Regions from separate parts of the Lentibacillus salinarum genome, predicted to be linked through region 1. Evidence: riboswitches for the same ligand, from Rfam matches in the RefSeq annotation. Region 1 holds a riboswitch; each other region holds the start of a gene.
What was found. A riboswitch is a leader RNA that binds a small molecule or an ion and turns the genes downstream of it on or off. The one in region 1 is predicted to bind S-adenosylmethionine.
Positions count from the first base shown of each region.

Region 2: another riboswitch for S-adenosylmethionine. It lies ahead of ACFQ4A_RS12630 (homocysteine S-methyltransferase family protein); the one in region 1 lies ahead of ACFQ4A_RS09090 (cyclase family protein).
Region 3: another riboswitch for S-adenosylmethionine. It lies ahead of ACFQ4A_RS09695 (YfcC family protein); the one in region 1 lies ahead of ACFQ4A_RS09090 (cyclase family protein).

Region 1 covers NZ_JBHTNH010000019.1:95,746-102,573, reverse strand. Annotated here, with positions in the region: gene ACFQ4A_RS09130 (DUF4349 domain-containing protein) at 1-449, opposite strand, end outside; gene ACFQ4A_RS09125 (DUF7916 family protein) at 520-1,437, opposite strand; gene ACFQ4A_RS09120 (YrvL family regulatory protein) at 1,575-1,745, opposite strand; gene ACFQ4A_RS09115 (NAD-dependent protein deacylase) at 1,893-2,597, shown strand; gene ACFQ4A_RS09110 (aspartyl-phosphate phosphatase Spo0E family protein) at 2,979-3,167, shown strand; gene ACFQ4A_RS09105 (hypothetical protein) at 3,209-3,472, opposite strand; gene ACFQ4A_RS09100 (DMT family transporter) at 3,597-4,529, opposite strand; gene ACFQ4A_RS09095 (hypothetical protein) at 4,477-4,752, opposite strand; SAM riboswitch class I at 4,904-5,001, shown strand; gene ACFQ4A_RS09090 (cyclase family protein) at 5,100-5,840, shown strand; gene ACFQ4A_RS09085 (5-methyltetrahydropteroyltriglutamate--homocysteine S-methyltransferase) at 6,007-6,828, shown strand, end outside.
Region 2 covers NZ_JBHTNH010000027.1:18,710-25,537, forward strand. Annotated here, with positions in the region: gene ACFQ4A_RS12615 (metal ABC transporter substrate-binding protein) at 1-622, shown strand, start outside; gene smpB (SsrA-binding protein SmpB) at 880-1,347, shown strand; RNA gene ssrA (transfer-messenger RNA) at 1,458-1,823, shown strand; SAM riboswitch class I at 2,165-2,264, shown strand; gene ACFQ4A_RS12630 (homocysteine S-methyltransferase family protein) at 2,370-3,419, shown strand; gene ACFQ4A_RS12635 (universal stress protein) at 3,967-4,287, shown strand; gene ACFQ4A_RS12640 (ZIP family metal transporter) at 4,421-5,236, opposite strand; gene ACFQ4A_RS12645 (Eco57I restriction-modification methylase domain-containing protein) at 5,531-6,828, shown strand, end outside.
Region 3 covers NZ_JBHTNH010000020.1:89,927-96,754, forward strand. Annotated here, with positions in the region: gene ACFQ4A_RS09690 (acyl-CoA thioesterase) at 1-307, shown strand, start outside; gene ACFQ4A_RS09695 (YfcC family protein) at 1,511-2,920, opposite strand; SAM riboswitch class I at 3,198-3,311, opposite strand; gene ACFQ4A_RS09700 (DUF4372 domain-containing protein) at 3,602-4,096, shown strand; gene ACFQ4A_RS09705 (IS4 family transposase) at 4,059-4,757, shown strand; gene ACFQ4A_RS09710 (IS110 family transposase) at 5,373-5,702, opposite strand; gene ACFQ4A_RS09715 (sigma factor) at 5,696-5,986, opposite strand; gene ACFQ4A_RS09720 (M20 metallopeptidase family protein) at 6,301-6,828, opposite strand, start outside.

The sequences.
Region 1 (6,828 bases):
TGAATAAACGCTTGGAATTGATCCTGTGGCACACGCACTGTCACCCGACCGGTCGTCAGTCCTTCCTCGTTGCCTTCATGCATGTTCGATTCAACAATATAACCACCACTGTCTGATGCATCGGCCTGAATGGCATCCACCGTTTTCTGGTAGTCCTTCACTTCGATACGAAGGTTTGCTGTATAAATGACTTTCCGGTCATCCTGATTGGTTTCATCCGCTTGTTGTGCCGCATTTTCTTCATTGGATTCAGGCTGTTCCTGATCAGTCGGCACATTTTTATCCATACTGGCATCATCTGTAGCGTTTAACGTGGTGCTCTCGGTTTCGGATTCCTCTATATCCATGTCAGCCTGGTCGGTCATTGAATCATGCTCTTCCGATTCGTTGCTGCAGGCAGTCAGTAACAGCCCTATACTTAACATGAACATGAACAACTCTTTTTTCATCATAACCCCGCCTCGCTCTTTTTTCTATAGACGATCATAACCGGAAAACGTTTCATTATATGCGTCTTTGTTACCGGTTAATCGACTCAGCCATCCTGACATACGTATGTCGCTTCCCACGAATGGCAATCGAATAGTCCATAATATTTTCCGGAACAGCGATGCCATGCGCCCCGGCATCACCGATATGATGAATGTCGGCTCCTGCCATTTTATTTTGCAGTGCCATTTGTTGAATTGTCTCTTTTGCTGAACCCTCTTGACTTGTGCCGATTGCCGTTAAGGCCAGCGCGTCCTGTTCGTGGGCGGCTTGAACGAGTTGTTCTGTCTTAGTCAGTGTTGTCCCCGGCACACTGCCAATTGATGGTAGAAGAATCACGTCAGCGCCCGCCTGAGCGAATTCCGTTACGACATCTTTGCTCACGATACCGCTGCCAGCTTCGTTTCTCACTCCAGCTCCATGCATTTTTCCAGCAATAATCATGACGTCATCCCGAAAAATGTCTTTTGCCTGCCTGATTGATTTCAATATCGCCGTATTTGTCACACCTGTCTTCGGATTACCGGTCAAGCAGACAATATCAACACCCAATTCTCTCGCCTTTTCCAGCGATTCAGAAGCAGCGGTACGCCCTGTCGGTAGATTAGCCAATGTCTCCGCATTATCCGCATCAGGATCAACCGGTTCCAAATTAATCCCGACAGGACGGCCGATCAACTTTTTCAGTTCCGTTATCGCATTTTTCGAATCATTCATGGAAAGCCCTTCGATGTATGGCTGATCAACATCAAATAAATTCAGCAAAATCAGATCAGCTCCAAAAGCAGCCGCATACTCTGCATTTGTCAGCCCGGGATAAAGCGGCGTTGATGCACAAACCACTTCAGATAACATCACCCTGCCTTCCGAAGCATCAATCGCTTGCCTTAACTGCCGGCCATCCATGTCATTGAAGTCAGATGCGGCGCAGTTCAACAATCGTTTCATATGCTTTACGCCCTCCTTGTGATTTCCCTTCCTATTCCTATAATCGTTCAAAAATCCCGAAAAGGGGCACCGGATAAAATTTTTATATTTACGCCCCCAGAACGCGTTGGAAAACGATTATATATATAGGAAGGTTCTTATGTTTTATGTCCCAACCTTTCTATCTTACTTTCATCATTAAAAGCATATTCAATAAGTGCCAATAGAAAAGCTGCTGCCATTTCCGTTGAAAGCGGGACAGTGACACTTGTTATAAATTCATCAACCGTAAATAATGTCAGCCATTCAATTAACGTATCGATAGTTATATACGCTAACGACGATTATCATCCATTCTTTCATAATTTACTAAAAAGTTCTACCTCCCTTTTAGTAGGAAGCGGCCATTGTGACATAATGTTTTAGGTGATACATTATCCCTAAGAGATGATAACAGTCATTTGGAGGTAACAATCGTGATCAAGAATTGGCTTAACGAATCAAACAATACTGTTGTGTTTACCGGAGCCGGCATGTCAACAGAAAGTGGATTGCCTGATTTCCGCTCGGCCAACCAAGGATTATGGAAACAAAAAGATCCAAGCAAAATTGCCAGTACTGATGCATTAAATCATAATGTTGAAGAATTTATCGACTTTTACCGGACGCGTGTGCTCAGTGTAAAAGATTACAAACCGCATAAAGGACATCATATTTTAGCCGACTGGGAAAAACAAAACCGCATCCAAACCATTATTACCCAAAATGTTGATGGTTTTCACCAGAAGGCAGGTAGTCAAAACGTCGCTGAACTGCATGGCACATTAACAAAACTGCACTGCCAGTCATGCGGCAAGGAATACAACAGTGATGAATATGTCAATCAGGAATATTATTGTGGTTGCGGCGGCATTTTGCGGCCTTCCATCGTCTTATTCGGGGAAACACTGCCACAGGACGCTTTCCAGTTTGCCCTGTCTGAAGCGGAGAAAGCCGACTTGTTCATTGTGCTGGGATCGTCATTAAGCGTGACACCGGCCAATCAATTCCCGCTGATCGCCAAGAACAATGGTGCCCGGCTGGTGATCGTCAACAAGGAGCCAACCGAGCTCGATATGTATGCAGACCAGGTCATTCACGGACGAGATATCGGTGCGGTTTTAGAAGAATGGAATCACTGATGACAATACGGCAGTCCACCACTAAAAGCATCGCTGCCACACATTTTTATACTCAGGTTGCTCTTTGAAGCATGGACCGGTCACGTTCTGCAACTGATTTTTGGCCAGTGAGCCCCATGGTCAAATCCATATCGACAAGCAAATTTTGCAGCACTTGCTGAAGGGCGTTATTGTCTAATTGTCTGCTGGAAATCCGGCATGTCATGATGATTCGTGTCTGGTTAACCGCTTCATCATCTGATCATATGTCGTATTTTGTAATGTTTTGACTTTGTTTGCAGAAATGGTTGCATTTTATTTCAGGCGTGCCATAATAGGTTTTGTGCGTTTTGAGCCAAACGTCCTAAATCTTTACATAGTTCGAAAGGAAGATTGATCGCAATGCATATTTTGGAACCAGAGCCAACCCGACAGAATTTAAAAAAGGCTATCTCCTTTAAACGAAAAGAAATGATTAACCTGGGGATGAAATACGGCTTGACGGATAAAAGAACAATAAAGTGTAGTCAGCAGCTGGACAACCTGCTGAACTTGCATAAAACCAGAAAACGTTACGATCTGACGGGATGAGCATGATCCTTTTAATGACGTGACTTCCGACCAGATATGATTTAATGATACCAGGTTTTGACTTTATCAAGATCATTTAAAAAATGCTCAACTTCTTCCTGGTTTAAACGAACAAGAATTTGATCATATAATGTCAGAACCTGACCATCATCCTCATGTTTATGTTTATGTAGATAATCGGTCAGGGCATGCAATTGCTTCTTATTAAGAATTGACGCTGTGGAAAGATGCTTCACTTTCCGGAGCAAAAACGCATTTGCAGATTCATCGAACTCGCCGGAAATAATATGCCCATCCAATTGCATGATTTCACCTCCATAACGTATGACATGTTAATAATTTGCCCCAAATCACCGGTATTATAAGTGATCGGTTGCATCAAAAATTTTGCCCCTCTAAACAATCGTTATGGCCGCGCGCGATACCCCCCTAGTCAATTGCTTTTTCCTGATGCTGTTTCCCGTAAAGATGCTTCTGTCGTTTTCCGCTGTTTCCTGTCGTCAGCATGACCCCAGTAATAACCGCCAGAGCACCAGCCACTTTCATCATCGTGATCGCTTCGTCCAGCCATAACCAGGCCCCGACCATCGTCACAATCGGCAGGAAGTTCAGAAATACCGAAGCTTGTGAAGCACCCAGTACGCCAACAGCACGGTTATAAAAGATTAAAGCAATGAACGAGGGAAACAGACCGAGATAAGCGATCCCCGCTACGTTCGCTGGCTCGATCAATAGCGATGGGACGCCAGCAACGAGCCATTCAACCGCGACAATCGGCAAAAGCACGATAATGGAAATGCCGCTCATCACAAAAAGTGCCCCGAATTGCGGGAATAAGGACATATATTGTTTAACCAAAATCGAATAGACCGCCCATGATCCGACGGCGCCGATCATAATACTATCACCGATATTCCAGTTCATACCGGCGATCGAAAAAATCCGGCCATCCAGCACCACCCAAACAGCACCGAAAAGCGATAACAGAACCCCGACTATTTGGCTATTTCGGAGCCGTTCTTTTAAAAGAAACGCGCTCAACCCGACAGTCGCGACAGGAATAACCGTTTCCAGCACCGAAACGTTTGTGGACGTTGTAAACTGCAATGCACCATATATGAACGTATTAAAAAACGTGATCCCTGTCAGTGTCATAAGCAAAAAAGGCTTTTTATATTCCCTGAATTTATCCCGATAAGCCCACGCACTGCGAAGGCCAAATGGCAGCATCACCAAAAACGCGACCACCAAACGGAAAAACGCAATCGTAAACGGCGGGAGCTCATTAATCGCCCTTCCGGTTAAAATGTTACCGGCATAAAACACAACAACGAACAACATCATGATATAAGCATTGACCATGAAATCCTCCTCTTGAAAAGATAGCAACCCATCCCAAAGCTGCATTTAATGACTCAGGCGTTTTAAAGAGCCAGTTGAAAATAGGGCCGTTTCCTCTGATATTCCCCGCTACTAATTCACTTAGTCCCAAGCTATTCCGGCCACTTTGTCCGATAGTCCAATTTTTAAACGCTTCTTCCAATTTAACAGAAAAGAACAACAACTGCACCCAAGCTTCCTGCATCTAGTCGTTTATTATCACCTTCGTTTGAAGTCAGGTAACATATAAACTTTTTAACATGATAAACTTGACGCTAAGTTTTGAAAATTCCTCCTTGACATTCAAGCATAGCAGGTGTATTGTATGTATTAATATCATAACTGAATAAAAAACGTTCTTATCTAGAGAGGTGGAGGGACTGGCCCTTCGAAGCCTCAGCATCGGTCTGTGACTGTGCTAATTCCAGAAAGCGTTGGACGCTAAAGATAAGAAGAGTGAACTATGTGAACCCAAGCCTCTTCTTATCAGAAGGGGCTTTTTTAGTTTCACAATCGTTTTGATTCAGTTAAATTTAAAGGGAGGTGGGGAATATGTGTAACACATTAATTGAGGCAGTCAACGTGTTAAAGGAAAAAGAATGGATCGACCTGACGCATGCGTTCGGGCCGGACTCCCCTCATTTTTCCGCATTTGATCCGGCAGAGTTCAAGACGTTATTCGATCATGATGACGGGTTCTTTGCCCAGCAATTCACTTTCCCGGGACAATATGGAACACATATTGATGCGCCCATTCATTTTGTACCTGGGGATAAGCGTTATGTGCATGAGCTGGAGCTGCAGGAACTGGTGTTGCCGCTGGTTGTCATTGATAAATCAAAAGAAGCCGCCGAAAACCCTGATTTTACACTTGACTTGGACGATGTTCTGGCATTTGAAAAAGAGCACGGTGACATTGAGCCAGGTTCATTTGTTGCACTAAGGACTGACTGGAGCAAAAACTGGCCGGATCAGGAAGCTTTTGACAACGAGGACGATGAAGGGAATAGCCATGTGCCAGGCTGGTCCGTTGAAGCATTGCAGTTTTTATTCGAACAGCGCCACATCAAAGCTATCGGCCACGAAACATTTGATACCGATTCAGCCATTAATTTCCAGAAAAACGGCGCACTTGTAGCCGAATATTACGTGCTTGATCAGGATACGTTTCAGGTGGAAGTGATGACGAACCTTGATAAAGTCCCGGCAAAAGGCGCCGTAATATTTAATATCGTACCAAAAGCAAAAGGTGCAACCGGATTTCCGGTACGATCATTTGCCATTTTACCTTAACTGTAAGAAAAACGCTGATGCGTCTTTTCAGATACTAGCGGTCAGATGTCAGATTGGAAGACATCCCGAGTTAGCTAATTAGTATTGAAAGCGTCGTCCAAAATTTATACTATCTTATCTTATAAGCAAAAACCTAAACAAACTATAATAGAAAGAGGGAATGAAAATGACCAAAGTAACCACAAAAGCACCATTCCGTGCAGACCAGGTCGGAAGCTTGCTGCGACCTGACCGGCTGCACGAAACAAGACGAGCGTTCAAGAAGGGTAGTATCTCTGCTGAACAGTTACGTGAAGTGGAAAATGACGAAATTAAACGTATTGTCGACAAACAGTTGGAAGTGGGTCTTCAGGCTGTAACCGATGGCGAGTTCCGCCGCACATTTTTCCATCTTGACTTCATGGAACATCTGAACGGGTTTGAAGGCTATGTCCCGGAACAAGGCTATGCGTTTAAGGGTGAGGAATCGGAAAAACGCAATGTCTGGAACTCAGGTGACATTTCGTTTAACCCGGACCATCCATTTTTGCAGGATGTGACGGATCTGATTGACATTGTTGACGGTCGAGCTGAGGTTAAATTCGCCATTCCGAGCCCGAATATGTTTTTTAATGACGGCATCCGGAATCCTGACATTTATCCGGACCTGGAAAAGTATGCAGACGATATCATCAAAACATACCAGGAGGCCATTCAAGCTTTTTATGATGCCGGATTGCGTTACCTGCAGCTGGATGATGTTTACATCGCCGGGCTGGCAGCCGACAGTGTGCCGTGGAATGAAGATCCAGGTGAGCAGCGCGACTATTTGATTGATTTGGCCGTCCGAGTGCTGAACGAAAGTCTGGCCCATAAACCGGACGAATTGACTGTCACAGTGCATTTATGCCGCGGTAACTACCGTTCCACATGGGCATTTGAAGGTGGTTATGACCGGATTGCGCCGAAGCTGTTTGCCAAAGGTAAGGTGGATGGATTTTTCTTGGAG
Region 2 (6,828 bases), on a different contig from region 1:
CCAAACGGCAGGTAAAGACGGCGAAGATGATCCTGTCTTCCGTATTAGTGAAGGGGTGGAGCCTAAATTGCTTCAATCCGGCGGGCATAAAGGCGATGAAGACCCACACGCATGGCTGGATGTCCAAAACGGTATTAGGTATGCCCAAAATGCACGGGATGCTTTAATAAAAATTGATCCTGATAATGAAGAAGCCTATAAGAATAATACTGCTGCATACATTGAAAAACTTGAAAAACTGGATGAAAAAATTAAACAAAAGATAGCGGAAATTCCGGAAGATAAACGGTACTTAGTGACCAGTGAAGGTGCGTTCAAGTATTTTTCCGCAGCATATGATTTTGAAGCAGCCTACATTTGGGAAATTAACGATGAAAATGAAGGGACACCGGATCAAATTAAGTCGGTCGTGGATTTGATTGAAGAAAAAGCTGTACCCGCATTGTTTGTCGAAACAAGTGTGGATCCACGCAGTATGGAAACCGTGTCAGATGAAACCGGGGTGCCGATTGCCGGGGAAATATTCACCGATTCTCTGGGAAAACCGGGTGAAGAAGGGGACACGTATGTAGAAATGTTGGAATGGAACGCGGATATGATTGTCGAAGGATTAACAAATTAAGGTGTTCAGCTGACAAGTCTCGGGTCTGGATGGTTTGCTGGGAGGCTGTTATGTTGAGTTTATTGCCTATAATATGTGTGAAATACCTCTTTTTAGTCAGCGTTCAAAAAAGGCTAGAAAGGATCGGTCGGCTAAGGTTCAACGTCCTGTCGCCCTAACGCAGGCATTGAAAACGGGTAGCTGACCTCGCCGACAATTGGCATAACGGTTCTTTTCTGTTAAAATTAGTTGCACGGAAGCAGTAGGAGGACGTACGTATGCCAAAAGGAAATGGGAAAGCAATCGCACAAAATAAAAAAGCGCGGCATGATTTTTTTATAGAAGAGACATATGAGGCAGGCCTTGTGCTGCAGGGAACCGAGATTAAATCGATTCGTGCCGGCCGTATCAATTTGAAGGATTCGCACGCACGGATTGATCGCCGCGGTGAAGTGCAATTGGTCAATATGCATATTGCACCGTATGAGCAGGGAAATCGGTTCAATCATGATCCGACCCGTTCGCGCAAATTACTGCTGCATCGAAAAGAGATCGATAAACTGGTCGGCTTGATCCAGCAAAAAGGCTATTCGCTTGTACCGCTGAAGGTTTACATCAAAAACGGTGTGGCCAAAGTGTTGATCGGTGTCGGTAAAGGAAAAAAGAAATATGACAAACGGGAAGATCTGAAGCGGAAGCAAATGAAGCGTGACGCGGATCGTGCCGCGAAGGAAAGCTTGCAGTAGACCGCCAACCCTTGACTTTCAAAGGATTTCTGTTATAATAAAAATTGTCGTTATAACAAGTAAATGAATAGTGCTCGTTCTATCCGGGCGTATTCTCCCATCTTTTTCATGGGGACGTTACGGATTCGACAGGGATAGATTGAGCTCAGACTGCGCGTCGAGGTTACGGCTCGTAAAACGTTATTGCCTAAATATAACTGGCGAAGAAAACAATTCACCAGCTTTAGCAGCTGCCTAAGCACTGCCTAAAGCGATCCTTCCTGCTATCGCTCGTGTAGCAGATTGAAGGGTCTCAAATCAAGCGGGCTATTCTGTCGTCCACCGTCTGAGGATGATGGCAGAATCCAATCAGACTAGCTGCCGGGAAGCCTGTTGGCAGGCTGAGCGGTAAGCGAATGATAATATGTCAACTATGCGTGTAGATGTCTGAGTGGCGATATCTCTGGACGTGGGTTCGATTCCCACCGTCTCCACCAATACATATGTTGGTGGTTTTTTATTTATTACCTTTGGACATAAATCAACGTATATTCGGCGATCCCCAACGTTATAATAGAAATAATCGCGGGACCCGAAGCATATTAGCACTCGTTTCTTACATATTTTTACGATACGGGGGAGAGGGAAGTGATTCTCTCCGCAGTTTCTCAGGCTTTCTCTGTTTAAGAAAGAGTTCTTTTCTTTTTCCGTCTTGTTAAAAATGACGGCTGTTAAGTTAATTACAGCAACAATAAGCCTAAGAAATCGGTCAATAACAATTGACAGAAAATGTGGAAAAGTGTATAGTTAATTAAAGTTAACATTTATATCAAAATTTTTCTTATCCAGAGAGGTGGAGGGACTGGCCCTATGAAACCTCGGCAACAGGCTGTTTAAGTACTGTGCCAATTCCAGAAGCGAAGGCTTGGAGATAAGAAGAGTAAACAGCCATGGTGCCAAACCTCTTCTTTATCAAGAAGAGGTTTTATTTTTTGCATATAAATTGCAAGTGGCGCACAAAAAATCTTAAGGAGGAGAGTCGCATGAAACGCAGCTTGGAAGAGAGGCTGAAAGACGGAACAGTCATCGCTGGGGAAGGTTATTTATTTGAACTGGAACGAAGAGGGTATTTGCAAGCAGGATCCTTTGTACCAGAAGTAGCATTGGATAATCCAGAAGCACTTAAACAAACGTACCGTGATTACATGAATGCAGGTTCAGATGTGGTGTTAGCATTTACATACAACGCCCATAGAGAAAAAATGCGTATCATTGGCAAGGAAGATTTATTGGAACCACTGAACAGGAACGCAATACGCCTGGCAAAAGAAGTCGCAAACGAGCATCCAATTGAAGCGGCATTGGTAGCAGGTAACATATCAAACACGAACATTTTTGATCCAGAAGATTCTAAGTCAAAAGAGCAAGTTAGAAACATGTTTTCTGAAATGGTGAGATGGTGCAAGGAAGAAGGCGTCGATTTTATTAATGGTGAAACGTTTTATTATCATGAAGAAGCAGTCGTAGCATTGGAAGAAATTCAAAACCACGGATTACCAGCTGTCATTACATTAGGATTAATGGGTGAAAGTGTTTTAAGGGATGGGTACACGGTAGAGGAATCGTGTCAAATTCTTTCCGAAAAAGGCGCGTTAGTTGTCGGGATGAATTGTTTCCGCGGCCCGGATACAATGCAGCCATACCTTGCTGACATACGTAAACATGTGGATGGCTATGTAGGTGGGTTACCAATTCCATATCGAACAACGGAAGAGAATCCGACATTTTTCAATTTACCTGATGGTGGATGCAGCTGTCATTTACCTTTAGAAACAACTTTTCCGACTGCTTTAGACCCGCTTTATCATAATCGTTATGAATTAGCGGAATGGGCAAAGAAAGCCAAAGACATTGGCATAAACTATATTGGATTATGTTGTGGCGCTTCACCAGCGATGTTGCGGGAGGTTGCAGAAGCTGCCGGAGTTGAAACGATAAACTCTAAATACGCCCCTGATATGGAAAAACACTTTTTGTTTGGTAAAGACAAAACACTTAAGGAACATAACGTAAACTATCGATTAAAAGCCTGATCAACGTGAACATTTGCACGTCTTGAACCAACCGCATCTGCCGAACTTAATGAAAATGTTTGGAAGGGTGGATTATCCCTGTTTTTCTGAAAAAACGGGGTATAATCTGCCCTTTTTGTAAGATAAGCAAGCATAAAATGTTGGACGACGTTTTCAATCCCGAAATCGGCTAAATCGCTAATTTCTTCCAAACTGACTTCTGACCTCTGCATCTGAAAAGACGCGTCAGCGTTTTTTCATACGCGTTCGTGGTGAGTATCGCTGTCATACAAGGGCACAATTTTATACTTTTTCTCAAATAGCATATCGATTAAATGAAAGTTGATCATTAATGGCTACGTTTACATGGCATTTTGTGTTCAAAAATAATTATGGTATGATTTGCTTTGTTAAAAACGGAAACGACTTTTGTTAGCACAAAAGTTACTATACAACACCATGAAACAATTAAGAGGTGCTAAATTGAAATTACAGGAAATAAAACAAGAATGGTTTGGAAATATACGGGGAGAAGTGTTGGCGGGAATAGTCGTAGTATAATGGAACCATTGATGTCGTTTATGTGGTCGATGGCCAAACATCGAAAACGGATGTCTTGCACCATGATAATAAATATGAAATTGAGCATAAACGGAAAGAAAAGATTAAGTCCGTTCAGGATCAAATTCGGCAATTCGATATAGATTTTAAAGTCCATATACTGCACGGAGAGCCGGGACCTACGATAGTTGACTTTGCTAATTCAAATGATTTTGATTGTATTGTTATTGGAAGTCGTGGACTAAATAACCTGCAAACGATGATATTGGGTAGTGTTAGTCACAAGGTTGCTAAACGAGCAGATTGTCCAGTTCTCATTGTAAAATAAATTCATATAAAATAAGAAGGAACAACGCATTTTTATTTAATGTGTTGTTCCTTCTTTTCTTATAAACATTGTAAATAATGGAAAAAATCTGCCGCTATCCGGTAAACCGAATGGGGATTGTTCCCACGTATCGTTAACCCAGTGCGACATCGAGAATCATCATAATGGCAAATCCGAACATGACGCTCATGGAAGCGAGGTCTTTATTACCATTCTCTTGTGAACCTGGAATGACCTCTTCGGCTACAACAAAAATCATCGCGCCGGCCGCAAAACTGAGTGCGTATGGCAAAATCGGCTGAATGACCGTAACAGACAGTGCCCCGATAATACCGGCGATTGGTTCAACCATTCCTGACGCCTGACCATAGTTGAAGCTTTTTCCACGTGACATGCCCTCACGCCGCAGCGGCATTGATACAGCGAGCCCTTCAGGGAAGTTCTGAATCCCTATACCAATGGCCAATGCAACAGCACCTGCAAGTGATGCTGACGGCAAGTCTGCAGCAATTGCACCAAATGCGACACCCACGGCAAGCCCTTCTGGTATATTATGCAGTGTGATGGCCAACACAAGCAATGTACTGCGCTTTTTTCGCTCGGGATTGATGCCTTCTGCTTCATTAAATGATGATGTTGGATGAAGGTGCGGGAGTAATTTATCAGCCGCCCATAAAAAGATACCGCCAAGCAGAAAACCAACTGCAGCCGGGACCCAAACTGGTACAATTCCGCCTTCAGCCATATCCAGCGCCGGAGCAAGAAGCGACCAAAAGCTCGCAGCAATCATAACGCCCCCGGCAAAGCCCAGCATACTATCCATCAGTCGCTGGTTAAATTTTTTTGTGGTAAATACCAATGAAGCACCCAGTGCCGTCATTCCCCAAGTGAAGATAGTGGCGATTGCTGCCTGTATCACAGGATCAAGCGCGAGAAAATAATCAAACACAGCTGATACTCCTCTCTTTTATCAGTATCGATTCATTACTGACTAGAATATGATTTGGTACGAAAAAAATTGCTCAATTAATTCATGTTTTTTTGATAGGTACCTAAGTGTTTCCCAAGGTAAACATTTCTCAATTATATTAATAGCATAATGCGGATAATGGGTGATGTCAACTGATTCTTATTTTGCCCTGACTGTGACTGGATTTGTATTTAAAATGACCGGCACAACCAAAGAAAATAACTGCTGTGTTATAATATAGGTAGTCTGTATTTCTTTCTGGCGGGTGTCAAGATGAAAAATGACAAATTCAATAGCACACATATAAAAAGCCAATTCGGTACTTATGAAACAAATCAAATAGCGCGTTCTGTCCATAGACATCTTTCCCATTCGAGCAGCGGCCGATCAAAAGCAGATGTCATCAATGAGCGTAACAGCAAAAAAGCAGATGCGGTTGCCCGTACGTTTTATCAGGACTACCAGCAAGTCCGGAACGACCTGTTTGCACATTTACAGGCACAAAACAGCGATCTGAATGCATATGTCATTTTGGAAAAAACGCAGAAAGTTCTTGAGCGCATTGTAATGGTTTGTTTTTGTGAAGATCATGGCTTACTATCACATAATGGGTGCCGAGAAGCTATTCAAGCTGCCAGACAGCCCGTAGACCCGAACGGTACAAAAGCATGGCATCGGTTGAATCGTGTTTTTGATTTTCTTTATCACAAAAATTTGGAATTGGCTGCCGGAACATCTTATCTGACAACAGATCATGTTTTGGATCAATTGACTGTTCGGGATGCCATTTTTCCGTCAATTGAGAAGTTAACTGGTTATGACTATGCAGCTGAGCTCGATGTGAGCGTATTGGGTCATATGTTTGAACAATCCATCCATGACATGGAATACATAAAAACGGAACTGCTGGGTCACAGATCGGAACCTGAGCGTGGAATACGAAATCAAAACGGGATATTTTACACATCTTCAGGTGTTGCTGAACAATTACTGGAAGAAACATTGTACAGCTGGATTGAAGACAGGAGAGCAGAAATAGTAAAGCGTTTATCCGGAGATGGTCAAGGCACGCTTCAGGAAGCCGTATCGACCGGCTATGAAAAAATGCAGCTGACGGTTAACCAGAAAATGACACTTTACCGTGAATTGCGACAGCAACTTAATTCGGTAACCATATTGGACCCGGCTGCGGGCAGTGGTGCATTGCTTAACAGTGCGTTTGACAGGCTCGTTTTGGAACGCGAAAAGCTAACGCAAAAACTGGCAAAACTTCAGGAAGGGCAAGTGGCCTCCAGCCATGACAACTGGCAAATTCTGCATCGTAACTTGTATGGTGTCGATTTGCATGAAGAAAGTATTGGGATCGCCAGGCTTTCGTTATGGCTTAAAAGCGGTCATAAATATGACGAATGGACCTCACTTCAAGACAATCTGAAAACGGGGAATTCGATCATTGATCAATCGGATGTGTCGGACAAGGCTTTTAACTGGCATGAAGCGTTTCCGGCCATTATGAATGACGGTGGGTTTGATATCATTATCGCCAATCCACCATATGTTTTTACTAGGGA
Region 3 (6,828 bases), on a different contig from region 1:
AGCGTCGATTGACTCTGTCGATTTTTTATCTTCTGCCAAAGTGGGCGATGCGTTAACTTTAGAGGCCAACATTACCAGGGCGGGACGTACATCGATGGAGGTGTATGTAAAAGTCTATGCGGATGATCTTCTTCATGGTAGAAAAGTTATGACGACGGAATCGTTCTTAACGATGGTTGCCGTCGATACAGAAGGAAATCCAAAATCAGTTCCTTCTATTATACCTGAAACAAAGGAAGAAAAGCGGCTGTATGATACCGCCCCGTCTAGGAAAGCTCACCGGCAAAACCGTTCAGCTCTAAGATGATTTTGATATACTTCCAACATTGCCCCAAGCATTACTTGATTATGCCTTACGCAATCAAGAATTGTTTTATTACATAAGACGGCAACTGTTGAGATTATAAAGATTGTATGCTCTTTGGACCCAATCTGGATCATGCCAGCGTAAGGTAAGCCGAGGCCAACCAATAATTTTGGGCTCGGCTTTTTTATGTGCTTCGATTATATGCGTCAGCGAATCAGAACAATTAAAAAGGCCAACATCCTCTGTGAATTGATTGGAAACGCTTGCTGACCTAATCTTATCAGTATTAATATGTTTGTTCATCCTCCTCTGAATTTCTCTAGCTTGTTTTATTTTTTTCTCATTTCAATCATGTTAGGCTGATCAACCGTACTTTTATCATGTGCTCAGTTAATAAATTGTTCACGCTCTTTTTCATCGTCAAATTTAATATCCATAGGAGTAACGTCTGCTACTTTTGGCATTTTTATTCGTCCCCCTTCGCAGCATAAACTCACCTCCATTAGAGTCTATGCTTAATTCTAGTTTAATTATACCTACATTTACCCTTTTTTCAATCATTCATGTTGAGGGAGTCAAGTTTTTGCAATAAGTTTCTCCCAACCTTTGTAATCGCAATCCCTATCCGACATCATTCACAAGCACTGATTCCTTACATCATCCGGATGAATCTTCTTTTCTTCCAATTCAATTAATGCGATAACTTCCAGCAAAGCATAGGCGGCATCTTTTCTGGTATATGCCTAGTTACCTTACCCACTCACTTAATTCAACTCCTTAATTCGTTATAACGGACATGGTTTAGAATTTTCCTCTATCCATGCCCGTTTTAATTTCTCTTATGATTTCAGCGAACGCAAAGACTTAAACTCCTATGCCGTTTCCCGGAAAATAAGACTCTTGAGATGACCGGATTCCTCATCATCTTTATTTAAATCTTCAATAACAGCCGATAATTCCACACGTACCCACCATTGCAGCGAAAAATTCGGGTGGAGCTGCGGAACCCTAAGGTCAATTCATCCCCGCGGTTTAACAAAGCGTGAACAGCTTGTACATATATGCCAGGGACATAACCAAGCTGCAGACCATCTTGCGTTTTTATGCTAATAGCAAAAAGATCCACCTCATTGTCATGATCCAACTCTGCTATTAGTCGATCTCCTATATGGACAATGTCAGTCCAGTTATCAGGAACGTTACTTAAATTGGTCCTCCCCAATTAATTAAGACACTAATGATTAAGGCGACCCAAGATATACAGATTGCTGTCATGACGAACGGAAAAATATACCGAATCCATCTTCCATAAGGCACCCTACATAATCCAAGCATTGCCATTAACCCACCTAATGTAGGTGAAAATATATTTGTAAGACCATCACCAATTTGGAACGCTAAAATTGTCGTTTGCCGTGTAATGTCTAACATATCACCAACAGGAACCATAATGGGTAACGTCACGGCTGCTTGACCACTGCCACTTGGAATCAAAATATTAATAATCGACTGGGATATTGTCATGAATACAGCAGCCAGCGTTGTTGGTAAATGTTCTAGTACCGAGACAAGACCATGAGCAACGGTATCGCTGATATTTCCATGGTTCATCACGACTTGAGTGGCCATGGCAACACCAATCAGAATAGCTGCTAATGCACTCGGTTCAAGTGCTTTCGCAAATACATGAGCGATTTGACTAGCATTCATTCTTGCAATAATCCCACAGACAATGCCTATCATAAGGTATATCGCGGCAACTTCATTGATATACCAACCTTGTGTAAAAATGCCAAATAGCATAACAATAATCCCTGCGATAAACACAAGTAACATGGCAATATCCTTTTTTCTCATGTGATAGGAACCAAGTGGTTTACTAAGTGTCATGTCTGAGGTATCAATGTCATAAGCAAGGCTTTTATCCCGGTTCCTTAAAATCTTTTTAAAATATCTAACGTTAAAATAAGCTAATACAGATAACGTAACAACCACTAAGATACTTCTAAAAAGCCATCCTGAGAAAAGTTGCATTTCCGCTATCCTATGCCCGACACCTACCGTATAAGGATTGAACGGAGAAAGGCCAAATCCTACTAGCACACCGCCTATGGCAATACCCGCACCGAGCATGGCATCTCCACCTATTGCAACACTTAATAAAACTGCAATTGGAACAAGCGCGATATTATTTTCAAGGCCAATAAATATCCCGAAAAATCCGTAAACAAATGTCATAATAACATCAACAAGAAAACGCCTTTTAATACCAACTTTACGAACGAATGTCCCAACTGTATTTTCAAGCATCCCCGTTTTTTCTAACAGTCCAAACATCATGGCCGCGGCAAATGTGACAAAGACGATATCTGACATTTCTTGAAACCCTTCAGGAATCGCAGTAAATAAATCCATAATGCCTACAGGACTGTTCTCTATGTATTCAAATGACCCAGGAATGGTTCGAGTTGTATCATTAACGGTTTCCCTTTCATAAGATCCAGCCGGAATAATATACGTCAAAATAGCTGCGGCAACAACAATATAAAATAATAATGCCAATGGATGTGGAATGCGATCCAGCCATTTTTTACGTTTCTTTTCATTCTGCATCGTTAGTCTCCCTTGATGTTAAGTTTAATCAATACGTCTATTGCTTAATAGTAATGCCTGTTCTTATATGTGCCATTGAATACAGACTCATTTCGCCCGCAACAAATAACGTCCTTCAGCTCATATTGCCGCTATTTCTGAAAGGTTTTGAAATATTGCTTTGATTTTTATTCTGTATCATTGATGTTATCCTCCTTGTCGTTTAGCTGGCCTCATAAATTTATAAATCGATACAAAAATAGCCTCTTTCAATGGGAAAGAGGCTAAACATCTATTCGCCTTATCTCCCAGAATAAAAAACTAGTTATTCTGCAGGAATTGGCACCTTTCCTTCTCATAAGGAGGTTGCCGGACGTCATCGGGCCTGTCCCTCAATCACTCTTGATAAGCATAAATTAAAAAATATGAAGTTACATTAATGTTGAAACGATTATATATTTGGAAGACTTTTTTGTCAACGATTTTTGTCGGGTAGTCAGCTATGAAGAGTAAATTTCTTTATTAAACCGTTTATTATCAGTAGCGTTGCATAAATATTATCTAAATTTGTCAAGCATTCCCCTACAATGAACTAAATCAATAATATTGGGAATTGTGCAAATTAAGGCTTTAAAATCCATAAAAAAGCCTTATAATGGGAACAGGTAGCTCTGTCCAAATCCCATTATAAGGAGACAACTTATGGACAAGTATACCACAAAATCCACAATTAATAAATTATTCGAGGTTCTTGATGAACAGAAATTCTTAAATGTGATCAACGTTTCGAACATTGACCACTACATAAAGAAGCTGGCAGCCTACAAATTTCTGGAACTGTTGATTATTGCACAGTTAAATGAGGCTGAAAGTTTAAGAGATCTTTCAAAACAACTCAAGGATAATCAGGGCGTTCAACAGGCGATTGAAATGGATACCATCAGCACTTCGCAGCTTTCCCGGAAACAGTGCGATCTTCCACCGTTCGAAAAGGTATTTAGACACTTGGTGTTTGAAGTACAGGCGCAAATGAAAAATAAATCTATTGTACGCGACATTGGGAAACTGCTGGTCATTGATTCATCCACTGTGTCGATGAGTTTAAGCCAGTATCCCCTGGGCGACGTTTCGAAAAACAAAATCAGGCGTGCGGCTGCACATGCGCGTAGTCATCACAAAAGATATAACCATGCCTGATAAAGCTGTTATGCTGCCTGCCAAACACGCGGATCGCACTCAAATGAATGAATTAGTCGATATCGATTCAGACGCCATCCATTTGTTTGACCGGGGCTATAATGATTACAAACAATTTGATGAACTCTGCTGGAAAAACGTCCGTTTCATCACAAGAATCAAGAAAAACGCAAAAATCGAAGTTGTCTCGGAACAGGAACCGGACACGGAACATAACATTTTTCTTGATCAGAAGGTGTATTTGGACAATGCGCAAAATAGAACGAAAATGGACTATCCATTGCGTCTCATTAAAACGAAAGACAGCGAGGGCAATGTGGTCATCATTATCACCAATTGTTTCGATTTAACGGCTAAGGAAATTGGTGATCTATACCGCTATCGTTGGAAAATCGAGACGTTCTTTAAGTGGGTGAAACAGCACTTAAAAGTCAAAACATTCTATGGCAAAAGTGAAAATGCCGTCTATACCCAAATTTGGATCGCGTTAATTACATATTGCTTACAAGTGTTATTACAGTTGAAATTCAATCATGAAGGGTCGGTGCTGGAAATCAAACGAACGCTCAAAACCCTTTTATTCCAGCCATTGGACGAATTTTTACGGTCTTTTTTCCGAAAGCCAACCCGAACATCAAAAGGCCGTCAAAATTACAATTGAGAAGAAGAATTCCAATTCCTTGTAAGTCAATTGAAGAAGGCGAGGTGAGCCATCTTAACGACCTGACATACGATCCAATATTTCTTTAATATTAACTGGAAAATTGTGGATAAGCTACCATTCATATTCCTTTTGACTTTTTTATTTTTGACCGAAATGATTATACTAAATATTACAAATAATACATTTTATGGAAGTCATTGACTGTTTGACAAAGTAGAAAATGTTTTTATGCAACACTAATGATGCTGAATATAATCAGTAAGCTGATAAAAGTTAAATGCAAAATTTTGATCCACGATTCTGAAAATAGGAAGGACTCCTGCCGCCGGATTGTTTGACTATTGGGTTTGTCCTCGCCATTTTTATTAATTGTCCTGCATGATCGAAATCAGAGTTATTGTCCATTGTTCCAGTTGATCCAGTTTTTGAACTAAAAGAAATTGTTCCGCCTCGACGGCCCCATTGGGATTAGTGATGGAATCCCGTGCAAAGTCAAGAAAGAAGGATTTTTATTAATTTATCCCGTATTTTCAAGTTCTTACGAATTGAAATTGCCCGAAGTCCTTCGTCCCCTAATTCAAGGATATCCCCCCGGATGTAGACAATATCGCATCAAATAACGCGAGGCCTTACCGAACAGTTTGGAAAAGGACTGAATGTGCTTACGCTTCCCATCAACCCAATACTCTTCCCCTGGTACTCTCGGAAAATATGATCAACATAAACACGAATTCGGTTTTGTACAGCACTCTCTTCCTGTACCAGTTCACGGCGCGCACGTGTCAATGTCTGAAGCTTATGGATATTACCCGAGGATAACCCGCTTGATGTCCCCCGATTATGCATAATGGATTGCACAATCGCCATCAGATCAAGATTATCTATTTTAGAACAGTTCAACAGGTCCTGTCGTTCCTGTGCTGTAGTCGCTGAATTTAATATTCGGACATGATAACCTTCCCCCTTACAGGCCGCTGGTGGTGGACTTCTTTCGTTTTCTTCCGGAGCATGTCGATGAGGCGATGGCGGATGGTGTAGTTGAAGTAGGTTCCGAGCTGGCTTTTGTTCGGGTCGTATTTCTTGTAAGCTATCCACATAGCATAGATGCCTTCCACGTAATATTCCCTCTGCCCGTCATGAATACCGAGCTTATGCATATGATAGTGGATTCGCCGTTCATTCTGCTTGAAAATCTCTTCAAACGATTGTCTATATTTGTCATGCATGTGTTCACCTCCTTAATTTGATTCTTGAATGTTCAGTAGGCCTCAAAGAACCACAGAGGCAACGCCTGGCACACGGCGGTTTCTGCGGCATGATATAGCGAGCTCGCATGGTTATGGCCCGAGATCCCGTGAACCCACCGGCCCATGATCCTGCTTTCCCGCCCATATCGCGCCCGCACTCGCCCGATGACCACTCTTCAGCACATGCCGAGCAACATCGCGCCCATACCACCCCACCAGCGCCCCTCAAAAAAAGAAACATTCTCACCCCTTATTCAGGCAAGAATGTTTCTATCATAATTAAAGCGGATATTTTATTTTAAGAATTCCACAGCAAACGAGCTCATTGCGGTAATCCCAGCCGGTATAGCCTTTTCATCGAAAATAATCCCAGGATTGTGCAACGAACGTGTCGATTGTTCTTGATCATTCTTCGTACCGATCCTGAACAACATACCATCCACATGTTCTAGATAAAATGAAAAATCTTCGCCACCCAAGGATGGTTCAGGAAGATAAACCAGGTTATCATCGCCGAGTTCTTTTCTCACCGCTGTATCCATAATATCAACCAAGCTTTCATCATTAATAACAGGCGGACTTCCAAGGTGAAACGTTACTTCTGCTTGGGTATCATGTGCTTTGGCTATGTTTTCACTAATCTCTGCAATATTGTTTTTAATATGATTTCTTACTTCGGGATCCAATGATCTGACGGTTCCAGACAGTCTAACTTCACTGGCCATAATATTATTGGCTTCACCCCCATGTATCTGCCCTAACGTGACAACTGCCGAATCGAGAGGGGAGATACGACGCGAGATAATCGATTGCAAACCGCT